Regions from separate parts of the Staphylococcus lugdunensis genome, predicted to be linked through region 1. Evidence: riboswitches for the same ligand, from Rfam matches in the RefSeq annotation. Region 1 holds a riboswitch; the other holds the start of a gene.
What was found. Region 1 has a riboswitch for thiamine pyrophosphate ahead of AL499_RS09075 (thiamine phosphate synthase). Riboswitches for the same ligand answer to the same signal wherever they lie in the genome.

Region 1 (7,809 bases):
TTTAGCACTTTCAGTTTTGGCATAAACTGTTTTATCTAATATATACTGTGGCAAGTTTTTTATTGCTGCCATTTCATCCTTTAAATGTTCACGCTTACTATCACTTGAAAATAATCGCGACAGCATACTGGTATTCGGGGTTATCCGAGCTGCACTATTTAAATAGACAAGATGTGTAATTGGTAATGTATTAAATTTAAGTAGTCGTGTCGCTATCATGCCACCCATTGAATAGCCTAGCAACATCATCTTTTTAATTCCATGCTGCTCAACCACTTGACTCAATACATCATATATCCTCTCAGAATAATCATCTAAAGTGTCTTTCGTTGTTGTTAATTCGGAACTTTCTCCTCTGCCTGGACAATTGACAAAAATCATTTGATATTCTCTGAAGTACGGCTCGAACATTGCCATAATACGGTAAGTCATCATCGCACCATGAATAAAGACAATGATGTCTGATGATGATCTATCTCCAGCAAATACGACTTCGCTTTGCTCATGATCATAATGTTTCAATGTATATTGTTCTGTCGAAAAATTCTGTTTGTTCATTCTTATAACACCTTAATTATTTTTATATTAATAGTCACTATTATAGTGAACTTCTATATAGTTAAGCATACACCAGAACATGAAATGCTTGGCGTCTTCTTTTCCATGGTCGTTTATCGTTTTGATATTTCGGAATGCATTTGTTGCATTTTTGCTTCGACGTTTGTAATTTCATTGGCACATTCTGTTAGGCGGTCTTTGTAGTCTTCCGTATTTGCGTTATTTTTATAGCGTATTTTATGTTCTAAGCTTGCCCACATATCCATGCCAATGGTTCTAATTTGAATCTCAACTGGTGTGATTTGGACACTATCTGATAAAAATACTGGAATTGTTACAACAAGATGTAAACTACGGTAACCATTTTCTTTAGGATGTTCAACATAATCTTTACGTTTTAATAATTCAACATCTTCTTGTTGTACAAGCATACGCTCAATCTCATAAATATCTTCTAAATAATTACAGACCACACGAATGCCGGCGATATCCATGATATGTTCTTTCGCATTTTGTGCATTGACAGGCAATCCTTTGCGCTTAAGCTTTTTCACTAAACTACTCATTTCCTTTATACGACGTTCCATATGGTGAATTGGATTATGCTTATAAACATAATTAAAGTTATCATCTAAAATATCTAGCTTAGTACAAATTTCTTTTAGTGCAGATGAATAAATATGATCTAATTCAACAAAGCCAATTAATGTATTAAAGGCTTCATCGCTATTTTTAAAATTGTTAATATTGCTATTAAATTCATGTCTTAAGTCTTCTATGTAAAGTGATGGCTTTCTTTCTACGTACATATTACTTCCTCCCGTCTTCGTTACATGTCTATTATAACGAATTTTGACTTAAACATAAGGAATTAACACTGTCATCACTCACATCATTATATAATTAAGGGAGCGGGACAGCATTCATTATGAATTCTTAGTCCCGCCCCGGCAAGGTTGACTAGGATTGAAAAAAGCTTGGTATTAGCGTATTTTCAATCCAGTCAACTAATGCCAATATAGAACTCAGAGCCTGAAATATAATTATATCCCAGACTCTTAGTAATATTATTGACTATTTTTCTTATGCGTGATTACGTGGGTATTTCGATTTTCTGCAATCTTTTGTGCACGTTCTACTGCTTGCTTTTTAGTATTATAAGTTGCTGTTGCCTGCTTTGCTCCTGATGTTTTAACTTTCCATTTTTCATCCTCAAAATATACATGAACGTTGTGATCATTTAGTTGTGGTTGCGCACTATTATCTTTCTCGTGTTGTGTAATATGTTTATACTTTAGTTGCTCTAATTCTGATTCGGTTGCATCTTGATACCATTTTTCTGCTTGCTGTGTAGCAATTGGAATCACATCATGCTCATCATAACCATCCTTGAGCATTGCATTTCCAATGTCTATCGCTTTTTTACGTTCAAGCTGCGCTAAATTCTTCCAAGAAGGCGGATAATCGCTCATTGTCCAAGGCATGATAACACTCCTTCAATAACACGTATTTAATTAATAACATACCCTATACGCCATGATATAAACCCATCAGCCTTGTTGCGTAGCACTGCCATCTTCGGCATCCGAAATGTCTTTACGCTCAGCCAAACAATTGTTTTGTAGTTTCATCAAAGCCGATTTAATGTAGTTATATTGTGGTAAATCTGAAAGTGTATTTAAGGTTAACTGACTTTGAATATCGAAATGTTTCGCGATATTTTCAAATGTTACTAAATATTCTCCTAACTGTGTATCTGAAATGGTATAGCGCTGGTGATCAGCCATTGCGCGCATTAGCATAAAGTTGATTTCTTCTAACGCATAAATACTAGGATAGTAATAATTAATTACTTCTCTATTGCTAAAAATTTCACCACTTGCTGATTGATATACTTGAATCATATTCGACATTTTAACCGATAAATCCACACTTTCTGTACGTGTATACGCATCGTTGTCATAATAGTTTGCTGAAAATAAATAATGAAATACGCTAGCTTCTTTACGTACAACTTCTGCAATTGCATGAGGCAACATAGATGATGCCGTTTTACGATTTAATATTAAAATTCCTACTATAGCAATAGTAATTCCGATAATAACATCCAATATGCGTGTATAGGCAATCTCCATCGATAAATTTCCTGAAGCTAAACCATTGAGTAAAATGACCTGCGTGGTAATAAAAATAACGGCAAAAGCATAATTTGCACCTACAAAAGCTTCGGTCATAGCTGCAGCTGCCCCCATTAAAATAACGGCAATCATCGTATGAGGATGGAAATAAAGAATACCGGATAATAACAAAGCCCCAAGAATTGTTCCAATGCCACGAGCGAATGCACGGTCAAACATTCGAACAGTTGTCATACCAAGCATGACTGTATGAGCTGAAATTACAATCCAATATGACTTTTGAATATTAAATGCTAATGCCACGAAGATAGCAACTGCCATAACAAGCGCATAAATACAAGTGTTTTTAAAAACAAATGAATCAAGTGTTAAATTCTGAATAATACGTTTACTGTATAGTGGTTGACGGACCTTGGCCTCATGTTCAAGTTGCGTGTCTTGAGCATGAACTAACGCATCTATTTTTAAAATATGCTGTTCTAAATTATCGAATGTATTATCAATATCGACAGTTTTTGACCATAATTGCTGCTTTTCTCCTTTGCTAGTAGCATTATGTACAATCATTTCAACCATTTGAATTAAGTCTTGTGGCAAAGGGCGCACTTGGTTCTCATGTAATTCAAGTAATTCTGAATAAATACCTTGTGCTGTAGTATGTAAGAGTAATAACTTTTGAAAACGCGCGCTATATTTATCATGACGATTAGCTGCTGATGTGATTAAAAGTTTATCTGAATTATTAAAAGTTGCTACCGCAGATTGTGTTGCTTGTTTAAACGCATCGGGATTATCATAGTGATGCATTAGGTGTTGAATCATTTGGAAGTCCGCTTTAATTGCTTGGTCTTCAGGCTTTTCTTTGGTAAGACATATCGTAATTAAGACAACAATTGTTGCTAGTAATCCCCCAACTAACATTGCTAAACCTCTCACCCAAAAACTAGCCGGATCGACAGGCAAGTTACTAGATAAGGCAAATGTTACGATAAAGAATGTTGATGATGGCCCAGCAATTTTTAAAGCATTAAACATATAATACGATATGACAGTAACAATAAGTAGTAAAAGCCCATACAATACAGGTTGTATAACAGTTAATGTGCCTAGCATCATACAGGTGGTAAAGGATAAAGAACAAACAATAACCGTTCTAATCATAGACTTTGCTGCACCTTTAAAAACATAAATATGAGATAATGTGCCTGTTGCCACCAGAATTCCAAGACTAAAGTAACCCATAAAGTAACCTATGAATGCTGGAATAATCATTAACAATCCTTGTCGTAAGCCTTTAAGATAATCTATTTTGTCTTTATTGATTTGGCTTAGCGATGTGAATAATGAAGTCACCTTTATCTCTCCTTTCTATCAATCATTTGAAACAATCCTCTATGTCACAATATTTTCTATTCTACCATTAACTATAGTGCTATGAGCAAGAGCTTTACACATCAAAAACCCCTCTTCCATGATTGGAAAAGAGGTTATTAAACGTGTAAACTTTACTGATGCTACTTATTGCACATGTGTTGTTAAAGCAATTTATTAAAACACACCACATTCATTTCAAATATACACTAGAATAATCCAAACATCATACTTACTAGCATATTATTCTCATTTGACTTCTGCAACATCAATCACAGGTTGCTCGCTCACGTACTTGCCAATATTATCACTAAATACTTTAAAATGTGCAGATTTATTATGTGCATCTACGGCTTGTTGATTGCGATAATTTTCAACAACTACAAATGAGTTAGGTTCTGTAACATCCTCATAGTGATGATAAAATAAATTACCAGGCTCTTGTTGTGTGGCATCTACCAAATCTTTCATTAGAGATAAATATGCCTCTCGATGTTCAGCTGCTACTTTTAATTTAGCGTTAATAATAATCATCACATTCACTCCTTTAAAGTTATACTTTTATTATAATCCTTCATGAATGAAATAAACAGCTGAAGACTTTTTATCTTCAACTGTTTATTTCAAATATAGTAGAGATTTCCTCTAGTAATAAGTTTATTTTAAAGTTTTACTTTCGTCTTTAAGCAATGGTTTGTCTGGTGCTACAAAGAACCAAAGTATTACTGCAATTACTGCTGGAATAATAAGCAATTGGAAAGTCATTGTCCATCCCAAAGAACTTACTAACGCACCTGCTAAGAATGGACTTACTAATGCACCGATATTGCCCCATAGGTTCATCCAACCTGATACAGTACCGGCAAAATTACGTCCAATATCATTAGCTGCTGCCCAACTCATTCCCATTGAAATACCCATACCACCAAGTCCTAATGATAACCAGAAAATAGTGACATATAGATTTTCCGTATGCACGGCAAAGAAAATGGCTACAGCAAAAACAATAAATCCTACAATCGCAATCACACCTCTAGATACAAAACGTGATTGACCTGTACTTAAAATTTTATCTGAGATTGCACCCGCTGATAAAATGAGGAAGAACATAATTAACCAAGGCAATGAACTAATTGCCATATCTTTAAAAGCAACATGATATTGTTCAGTTAAATATGTAGGCAACCAAATTAAGAATAATGTAATGATAAATTGCACTACAAAGTATTGTCCTGCAATGGCATAGAAACTAAAACGACGGAAGAATTGTCCCCAAGGTGCTACTGATTTTGATGTTTGCACAATATCACGATTTTCCATAATAAAACGTTTTTCTGCTTCATTTACCATTTTATGCTGTTCTGGTAAATCTTTAGCGATAATTCCCCAAAGAATCGCAATTAATATACCTGCAGCACCAAAAATATAGAACACTGCCTCCCAGTTAAATGCATTAACAATGGCTATCGTTACAATGGGTGCGAGCACAGGGCCAAAATAAGAACCTGCAAGCAATGCACTTGAAGCACGACCTTTTTCTGTTTTAGAGAACCATGTCGAGTTAAAAACTGCATTTGATGGATACATTGGTGCTTCCCCAACACCAAATAAAAATCTTACAAAGTAAAGCAAGCCATGGTGCTTAATCATACCTGTAAAAATAGTAAAAGCACTCCACCATAATAATGCTATCGTAATCATTTTTCTTGGCCCAAATTTTTCGGCTAACATTCCTGAAGGTACCTGCATTAATGCATAACCTAATGAGAAGAATGAAGCTAATAACCCAAATTGCTTTTTGTCCATTCCTAAATCTGCCATCATTTGTGGCGCGATATAAGAAATATTTGAACGGTCCATGTACGCAATGACACCAATAATAAAGAACGCGATTGCAAAGTACCAACGAACATTACTTCTTTTTTGAATCATAACTTTTGTTACTCCTTAAATTTTGTCGTTTCTTAAATTGCTGTTGAAGAAGTTTCAAAAAAGTCTGTCTAACGATGTTATATGACTCCCTTTTTAACACTGTCATCATAGGCTTTTTAAGTTATTTTTTTATCATATTAGCAGATTGCGGAAGCGGTTTCAATATTAAATTCACATTTTTGTCAATTTTTTTATATTTTTTGCATATTCTTAGCCGTCACATCGGAATAATTTGACTATTTTTATGTTAAATGCCCATAAAATCAGTACCTCAATGAATTTTAACTAATTATTTGAATTTAATTTCTATAAACTTTAATGCATAAAACCAACAAATATACATCGAATTATTTGCAATAATTTGAATTACCTATTAAAACAATTAATATTTGTTATTTTGCCTTTATTCATGCACATTTAAGCATATATCTTTTATCAAAAACGTATCTCTATAAATTAAAAACAGTATTAAAATTTGAATTCAGCCATATTCTTTTGTAGAATGTAGTTAAATTAAACGCTAATAATCATATAATCATCCACTGGAAGTGCCTTTTATCTTAAGGCTGAGAGTAAAGAAGAGACTTTATAATTCCTGGAACCTGATCCAGACAGTACTGGCGTAGGGAAGTGGCGAAGGATATAAAGTAACGATACTATACGCTATTCCCTACTTGGGTTTAGCGTTTTTTTAATTTAAATGAGGTGATGTTCATTTTCATTGCGATAACAGAATATAAATTTTTAGACAACAACGATTTGCAGCACTTTCTTACTATCGAGCAGGACATAGATTTTTTACTTTTTAGAACTTCTATGTCTCAGAAGGAATTACAGCACTTTATTCAACAGTTAATTTATCAGGGATTTCCAAAATCTAAGATGATGATACACAGTGATGTCAAGCTGTTAAATACATTGGGATTACAGAATATTCACTTCCGAGAAAATGATGCACAAGCATTTCAACTTAAGTCTAAATATCCTGACATACACGTATCTATGTCTACACATCATTTATCTTCGGTAATCCGGGCTTATGAAGCGGGACTTGACGCGGTCTTTTTTGGGCATATTTTTCCTACACCTTCAAAACCCAATTTACCGCCACGTTCTCAAGTTGAAATCGATTCGGTATTAGAAGTTCCCATCCCTGTATATGCAATTGGTGGTATAACAACGGATACTATCCGCAAACTATCCCCCAAATTTGCTGGAATATGTGCAATTTCTTTCTTTATGAAATCATCCGCTTCAGTTATTCATCAATTTCGAAAGGAGTGGCATCATCATGCATGATGTACTAATTATTGGTTCAGGTGTCATCGGCATGTCCATTGCACGTTCTTTAAGTGAAAGCCATTTGGATATTGCGATTGTTGATAGAGATGTTCCTGGCAAACATGCTTCTTATAAGGCAGGTGGAATGTTAGGCGCTCAAAATGAATTTACTTATGACAGCGCTCTATTTCGTCTCGCGCTTGAATCGCGAGCTATGTTTCCTGATTTAGCCGCAGACTTATTTCAAGAAACAGGTATCGACATTCAGTTTCAAAATTCTGGGTTAATTAAAGTAGCTAGCAGCAAAGATGATGTTAATCACTTAATGGCTCAGTATGAATTTTTAAATGCACATGATTCAAGTGTCACTAAATTAAGCGATAACGCTTTAAAGCAACTTTCACATGGCACAATCAATCCTAGTCCATTATCAATTTATATCCCAAAAGACGGACAAATTAATGCACATCATTACACACAAGCCTTATTAAAATCGATTTTAAAGCGTGATATTCATCGATACTATGAA
Region 2 (7,809 bases), 310 kb from region 1:
AAACCGCATCAGAGCATCAAGTTATTAAGGAATAGGTCGTGATGAGTATGTCAAATTCATATCAAAAAGGTAAACAACTTATTATTGGAATTATATTAGGTATTTTAACGTATTGGCTTTTTGCACAATCATTATTGAATATTGCACCTCATGTGCAACATGACTATAAAATAGACATGAGTGTAGTTAATATAGCAGTGAGCTTAACCTCATTACTTACAGGCGTCTTTATCGTTGTAGCAGGCGGATTATCTGATAAATTAGGACGTGTCAAAATGACCAACATCGGATTAATCCTTAGCATTATTGGTTCTTTAGCACTCATTATCTCAAACATGCCTATCTTATTATTAACAGGACGTGTCTTACAAGGATTGTCAGCAGCTTGTTTATTGCCTTCTACAATTGCTTTAATTAATCAATTTTTTACTGGTGAAGAACGGCAAAAAGCTTTAAGTTTCTGGTCATTTGGCTCTTATGGTGGTACAGGTTTAGCGTCATTATTCGCTGGTACTATTGCAACTTATGTAGGTTGGCGTTGGATTTTTATCCTATCTATCATCTTTGCGTTTATCGCAATTATCTTATTGCGTGGTACACCTGAATCCAAAGATCGTTCTAGCGATGGTAAACGCTTTGATGTCATCGGTATCATTGTCTTTGTAATCATGATGGTCAGTGTCAATGTAGTGATTACGCAAGGATCAAAAATTGGCTGGTTAAGCCCAATCATTTTAACCTTGATGATTATATTTGTACTCACGTTATTTATCTTTTATTTTTACGAACAACGACAACGGCATCCCTTTATCGACTTTAGTTTATTTTCAAACAAGGTCTATATTGGAACAACAATTGCCAATTTATTAGTAAATACCGTGATTGGTTCACTTGCTTTATTCAATATTTTTGCGCAAGCGGGCTTAGGTTTAACCGGAGCACAAGCTGGACTGATTACTATCCCTTATATGCTAGGCAGTCTATTAATGATACGTATTGGTGAGCGTTTTATGCAAAAAAAAGGCCCACAAATCCCATTGATGGCTGGTCCAATATCAATTAGTGTAGGTATTTTGTTGCTTGCCTTAAACTTCTTACCACATATCCTGTATTACATCATTGCTCTTATTGGTTTCTCTTTTATAGGACTGGGATTGGGCTTCTTCGCCACACCAGCGCTATCAACTGCAGTATCTAATGCACCTGAATCTAAGGTCGGTATGGCTTCAGGTATCATTAAAATGACCTCTACATTAGGTGCCGCATTCGGTATCGCTGTAGTAACAACTGTTTATTCAACTTTAGAGATAAACCACACACCTCATATGGCAGCAACTATCGCCCTTATTGTCGGTGCATGTATGGTCATTTCAGCCTTTATAGTAGCTTTCTTAGTTATACCTAAACAACACGTCAAAGCCTAACTTTTCACAGTCTAGGACGTCAATACCTCTGACAAGTTAGGGCGGGGCCCCAACAAAGAGAATTTCAAAAAGAAATTCACCAAGCAAAGCAAGTTGGGGCGGGGCCCCAACAAAGAGAATTTCTAAAAAGAAATTCATCAAGCAAAGCAAGTTGGGGATACACAATATTAAGTGTTATATATAAAAGAAGCACAGAGATGGTTTGATATAAATCATCTTTGTGCTATTATTTTAGAATCTTTTTCTTAGCCTGTTTTATACGATGTGACTTTTACTATTATATAATAATCCAGCGTTTTAGATGATTGAAAAAGCTTGGTATCCAGCGTATTTTCAACCCAGTCAACTAGTGACAATATATAGTTTATAGCCTAAAACATAATGATGTCCCAGACTTTCTTTTTAATAATTAAAGTTATCACTGTATCTTTATAACGAATCGATATCTTTTTTCGTCGATGATTGATACAAGCGTGTAACACCTGTTTTCTCTAGTGATAGGACAATATAATAGCCAAATAATCCTGATAAAATGGTTCCACTTAAAATGCGAATCGCATAAAGTAATATCACATTCCACCACGGCATATTGCCTAAATAATTAAAGAACCAATCGACAGGAACGGTAAAAATTCCTGCAGTTGCCCCTGCCAACATGGCAACAGATGCTTTCGTTGACTTATATTTAAAAATTAAGAAAATCAATTCACATGCAAGACCTTGTGCAAGACTGTGCATGATGATTGACATGTTTAACTCGCCAGATAATATTGTTTCTCCTGCGCCAGCTGCAAGTTCTGCTAAAATGGCAACACCCGGTTTACGAATGATAAGAAAAGCAACAATCGCCGCGATAAACCATAAACCATATGCAATTTGGTCTAAATGCAATCCTAGTGGTTTTAATGCGGCAACGGTTAAGCCTACCATTTTATAAATAATTCCAAAAATAAAACTAATTAATACGGTGACTAAAATATCTGCTAACGTCAATCTTTTCATTCTTACTCTACTCCTTCGATAACATTGAGCAGAAAAGTACAAAAAAAGAGAGAGACAACAATCTAGTTTCAGAACTTTTGGTTCCGAAAGCATAAGCTGTTCCTGTCTCAACCTCGTAAAAAAAGTATATATATCCCGCATCCTATATACTTCCCTACGCTAGTATTAACTAGGTCAGGTTCAAAGGGTTTGGATGACACCATCTCAGTTCGAAAACACCCCTAGTACTTATATCTGCATTACTTAAAATATAGTTCATTTAAAATACAATGTCAAAATTATTTTTGCATACACGATCTATCTTCAATATAATAAAAGTATTCCAATATTATACATCACTATGGGTGCATCTTGCTGAGAGAAGTAACTTACTTCAACCATTGAACCTGATATGGCTAATACCAACGTAGGAAAGTGATTAGATTTAATTACCGCTGAGCAGGATGTACCATTATATGATGGTGTATCCTGCTTTTTATTTATGCTTAGGAGGCTGTCCCAATGGATATTACACAAATAAAACAACAGATGACTAACTTTATTACTGACGGTAAATCAGAAGATTTTCCACAAATGGCGCTCACGCTTTTTAACTTTCAATTTAATCATAATTTAGACTATCAAAAATTTTGTATCGCCCAAGGCAAGACACCTCAAACTGTGCGTCAATGGCAAGATATTCCTGCCGTACCTATAGACGCCTTTAAACAAGCGACCTTTAGTGCGATTCCTCCAGAAGATGCAGCATATGTCTTTATGACAAGCGGTACGACACGCGGAATCAAAGGAAAAAATTATCATCTAGATTTAGATGTTTATGATTTAGCTATGACGAAATTTTTTAAGCAAAAGGTCATGCCTCAGATAGAACGTATTGATATGGGTATCTTATTCCCTAGCCCTAATGATATGCCCCATTCATCTTTAGCGCATTACTTAGAGGTTGTTAAACAACAATTTGGAACCTCACTTAGTGACACATTTATTAATCAACAGGGCATTCAATTTGAGTCAGTGGTGCAATCTTTACGTCATGCCGAAGCACAAGGAACACCTTATGCATTATTAGGCGCAAGTTATAGTTTGGTTCATTTCTTGGATTATTTAGCTGACCACGGCCTTTATTTTAAACTACCTAAAGATAGCTTTATCTTTGATACTGGAGGCTATAAAAATCAATCTCGCGATGTACCTCAATCAGAATTTTATAGCACATTAGAAAAACGATTTGGTGTGCCAAAAGATAAATGTATCAATATGTATGGTGTCACAGAATTAAGTACGCAATTTTATGATGATGGCAATGCGGTGTCACCTTCAATCAAGCACGGACCTCATTGGTGTCGTAGTAGAATTGTTAATCCGCTCACATTAGAACCTGTTCCAAATGGAGAAAAAGGTGTCTTAATTCATTATGACTTAGCTAATTATAATTCTGTTGCTGCAATTATGATGGAAGATATTGGTGAAGCACGAAATGATGGCTTTATCTTACATGGACGCACTGAAGGCGCTTTAGCTAAAGGTTGCTCCCTAGCTGTTGAGTCATTTTTAAACACGATGAAATAAAGGAGGATTAACGTGACCATACAACTTGGCTATGTCCCTTTTCTAAAGGCTGAAGACATTCATTATCAAACAATTCAAGTGGGCAACTATACCGTGAAAGTTCCAGACTTAACACAATCTCAATTAACTAACGTGTGTCATCAAATTAAATCGGCCAGATATCATTTACAAGCATATACGATTAATGACATCATTGACGTAATTGATCACGCCATCCAGATATTATTAGACCGCACATCTAAATGGCGTCAATTAGCTGAAGAAATTTTACCGCAATCAACGGGTTATCCTTTTGACAAAATAAAGGTTGGGCTAACGCGTTATTTAATGACTTTCCGGAAGCATCAACTACATCGTTTTATCGCGGAAGACTTACCTAACCCACAAATACTTAATCAGTTTATTCCAAATCATAAAGGGGGTTATACTAAGGCCGTTAGTCCTGCACTCATCACCCATTTATGGTCTGGCAATATACCAGGACTACCATTATGGAGCTTTATTAGTAGCTTATTAGTGAAATCTGGTAGCATTTGTAAATTACCGCATGCTGAACCCTTTTTAGCTAGTTGGTTCGCAGAAATTATTGCGGAAATCGATCCTGTTATTGCTCAATGCTTTGCCGTCATTTATTGGCCTGGTGGCGAGATACAATTAGAAAGTATTGCCATTGAACAATCAGACGTTATTTTAGGTTACGGCAATAATGATGTTCTGTCTGCCATTGCTCAACGAATTCCCGTGACTAAACGTTTCTTAGCTTATGGCGAAAAGGTCAGCTTAGCCTTAATAGGCAATGAAACATTATCTCCTAATAAAGTAGAGCAAGTAACTCGAAATATTGCCCGGGAAATTGCTAACTATGATCAGCAAGGCTGTTATTCACCACAAATGATTTTTATACAACAGGGTGGCAACTATCATCCTCTACAAGTTGCTCAAATGATTGCACATCAGCTACAACAAATTGAACAACTTTTCCCTGTTCAATCATTCAATTTACAAGATAGTATGACCAGATCACATTGGTTACAACAAGCAGAGACGCAAGCTTTACTTACTGATGATATACATGTTTTTAAAGGTGCTCATGCGTCATGGATTGTCACCTTCCATAAACAATTAACCTTTTTACCAAGTCCATTAAATCGATTTGTTAGAATTATGCCATTTACCAACATTACACAGCTAACACAGCTGCTCACACCTTATCGTTCATATTTACAAACGGTTGGCATTGCAGCTGCGACTGAAAAAATGTTTCAGTGGTCTGAAGCACTGGCTCAAGTAGGTGTCTGTCGTTTTTCAAGTCTTGAAACAATGACTTTACCGGAAGCTGGTTGGCATCATGATGGTGGCTTTAACTTACGCGATTTACTAAGCTTTGTCGATATTGAACAACCATTATTATCCAGCAGTGAACATTTTGTCGATTATGAAATTTAATTTTCAAAGAAGGAGGAATGATGATGACTACGTTACAAGACCAAGTCATACTCATCACTGGTGCAAGTAGAGGTATTGGCAGTGCCATCGCAGAAGCATGTGCTCAATCCGGTGCACACGTTATTATCAACTATAAATCCAATACACAAGCGGCACAAAAAACTGTGTCACGATGTCAAGCACATGGCGGTATTGCTGAAGCGATACAAGCAGATATCAATCAACGTCAACAAGTAGATGAGATGATGCATTATATACAGAATAATTATGGCAAACTCTCATGCGTTGTAAACAATGCCTTTCGTCCATTCGAATTTAATGCTGAAACCCGTCAAGTCGCAGATGAGATGAATTGGCAAGATTACGCGACACAATTTGAGGGCGCACTGCTGTATACGCATAATGTGATACAAGCAGCCTTACCTTATTTAAAGCAACAACAAGCAGCTTCAATTATTAATATGACAACAAATTTAATTAAACGGCCTATCGTCCCTTACCATTCTTATAATGTAGCTAAAAGTGCACTAGAAGCCTACACCAAAAATTTAGCAATAGATTTAGGTAAGTATGGTATTCGCGTAAACTGTGTTGCTCCTGGCCTTGTCTATCCAACAAATAATACACTAGCTACGAAAGAACAGCTTAAACAACAATTGATACAGCAAACACCTTTAGGTCGCTATACCGTCCCAGATGATATTGCTGGCCCTGTAATGTTTTTAGCAAGTGATTGGAGCCGTTTTATGACAGGACAAGTTCTATATGTTGATGGTGGACTCACAATATAGAATGACATTATGAGAGAATGAATCTGGAACATCATGCAGTAGTTGACTGGATTGAAAATACGTTGATACCAAGCTTGTTTCAATCCTAGTCAACCTTGCCGGGGAGCGGGACAGAATGCATAATAAATTCTGCCCCGCTCCCATTCGAAATCATATTATATATATCATATTTAACTATGAAAAAGCATATTTTGAACTATGTTCCCTATGATTGTTCTAATAATTCTTCAACTTCATTTTTAATTGTCGTAACGTGAGGACCGTATACAATCTGAGCGCCGTTACCTCTAACAATTACACCTTTGGCATCGGTCTTTAACAGTGTGGATTTATCAAGTAAGTCACCATCTTTAAGTGTTACACGCAACCGCGTTGCACAGCAATCTACGATCTCAATATTTTCTTTACCGCCTAACCCTTGGACAATTGTTTCAGCTCGCTCTGTTGCAGCTACTGTGTGTTGTGCTTCTTTATCTTCTCGACCAGGTGTCTTAAAGTTAAAAACAGTAATCAATGTTCTGAAAATCACATAATATAAGACAAACCACACAATACCAATAGGTATGACCCACAGATAATTTGTCTTATCATTACCTTGTAAAACACCAAATAAAATATAATCGATAAACCCACCACTAAATGTTTGTCCTACCGTGATATTAAAAATATCTGCCATCATAAAGGCCAAGCCATCTAAAAATGCATGAATTAAATACAATACTGGCGCAACAAATAAGAAACTAAATTCTAACGGCTCGGTAATCCCTGTCAAAAATGATGTTAATGCTGCAGACAACATCAATCCACCAACAACCTTTTTATGTTGTGGTTTAGCCGTATGATAAATGGCCAATGCCGCGCCACATAACCCAAACATCATCGTAATAAAACGGCCAGACATATAGCGTGAAATACCTGAGAAATAATGTGTGACATGTGGATCTCCTAGCTGTGCTAAAAAGATATTCTGCGTACCACGTACCATATGGCCTCCAACTTCTAATGAACCTCCAAGACCTGTTTGCCAGAATGGTAAATAAAAAATATGATGCAACCCAAATGGACCAAGTAATCTTAAAATAAAACCAAAGAAGAATGTACCAATAACGCCTGTTTTTTCAACTAAACCGCCCGCATTAAAAATCCCACTTTGCACTGTAGGCCAAATATAAAACAAGATAACGCCAAGAAAAATAGCACTTATCGCTGTGACAATAGGTACAAAACGAGAACCACTAAAGAAACCAAGATAAGCAGGTAACGTAATTTTATTATATTTATTATGCAAATAAGCCGTCAAAATACCTGTAACAATCCCACCAAAAACACCTGTTTCTATCGTTTGAATCCCTAACACCATACTTTGTCCATGCTTTGCAAGCTCCGTTGTCTTAGCTAAACCATCAGTTATGACTAGCATCCCATTCATGGTGGCATTCATGATTAAAAAGCCAATCAATGCAGCTAGTCCAGCCGTCCCTTTATCACTACGTGCTAGGCCTATAGCAACACCAATCGCAAAAATAACTGGTAAATTTTGAAAGACAATGTTTCCTGCACTAGACATTAATGTAAAA

Region 2: another riboswitch for thiamine pyrophosphate. It lies ahead of AL499_RS07755 (ECF transporter S component); the one in region 1 lies ahead of AL499_RS09075 (thiamine phosphate synthase).

Annotation. Positions count from the first base shown of each region.
Region 1 covers NZ_CP014022.1:1,955,473-1,963,281, reverse strand. The annotation lists gene AL499_RS09105 (alpha/beta fold hydrolase) at 1-558, opposite strand, end outside; gene AL499_RS09100 (GTP pyrophosphokinase) at 672-1,367, opposite strand; gene AL499_RS09095 (DUF2188 domain-containing protein) at 1,626-2,042, opposite strand; gene AL499_RS09090 (FUSC family protein) at 2,109-4,049, opposite strand; gene AL499_RS09085 (putative quinol monooxygenase) at 4,317-4,601, opposite strand; gene AL499_RS09080 (pyruvate MFS transporter) at 4,725-5,999, opposite strand; TPP riboswitch at 6,534-6,645, shown strand; gene AL499_RS09075 (thiamine phosphate synthase) at 6,708-7,298, shown strand; gene thiO (glycine oxidase ThiO) at 7,291-7,809, shown strand, end outside.
Region 2 covers NZ_CP014022.1:1,641,932-1,649,740, reverse strand. The annotation lists gene AL499_RS07765 (NADH-dependent flavin oxidoreductase) at 1-35, shown strand, start outside; gene AL499_RS07760 (MFS transporter) at 48-1,424, shown strand; gene AL499_RS07755 (ECF transporter S component) at 1,854-2,426, opposite strand; TPP riboswitch at 2,561-2,659, opposite strand; TPP riboswitch at 2,757-2,856, shown strand; gene AL499_RS07750 (LuxE/PaaK family acyltransferase) at 2,928-3,995, shown strand; gene AL499_RS07745 (acyl-CoA reductase) at 4,008-5,441, shown strand; gene AL499_RS07740 (SDR family oxidoreductase) at 5,462-6,232, shown strand; gene AL499_RS07735 (PTS transporter subunit EIIC) at 6,438-7,809, opposite strand, start outside.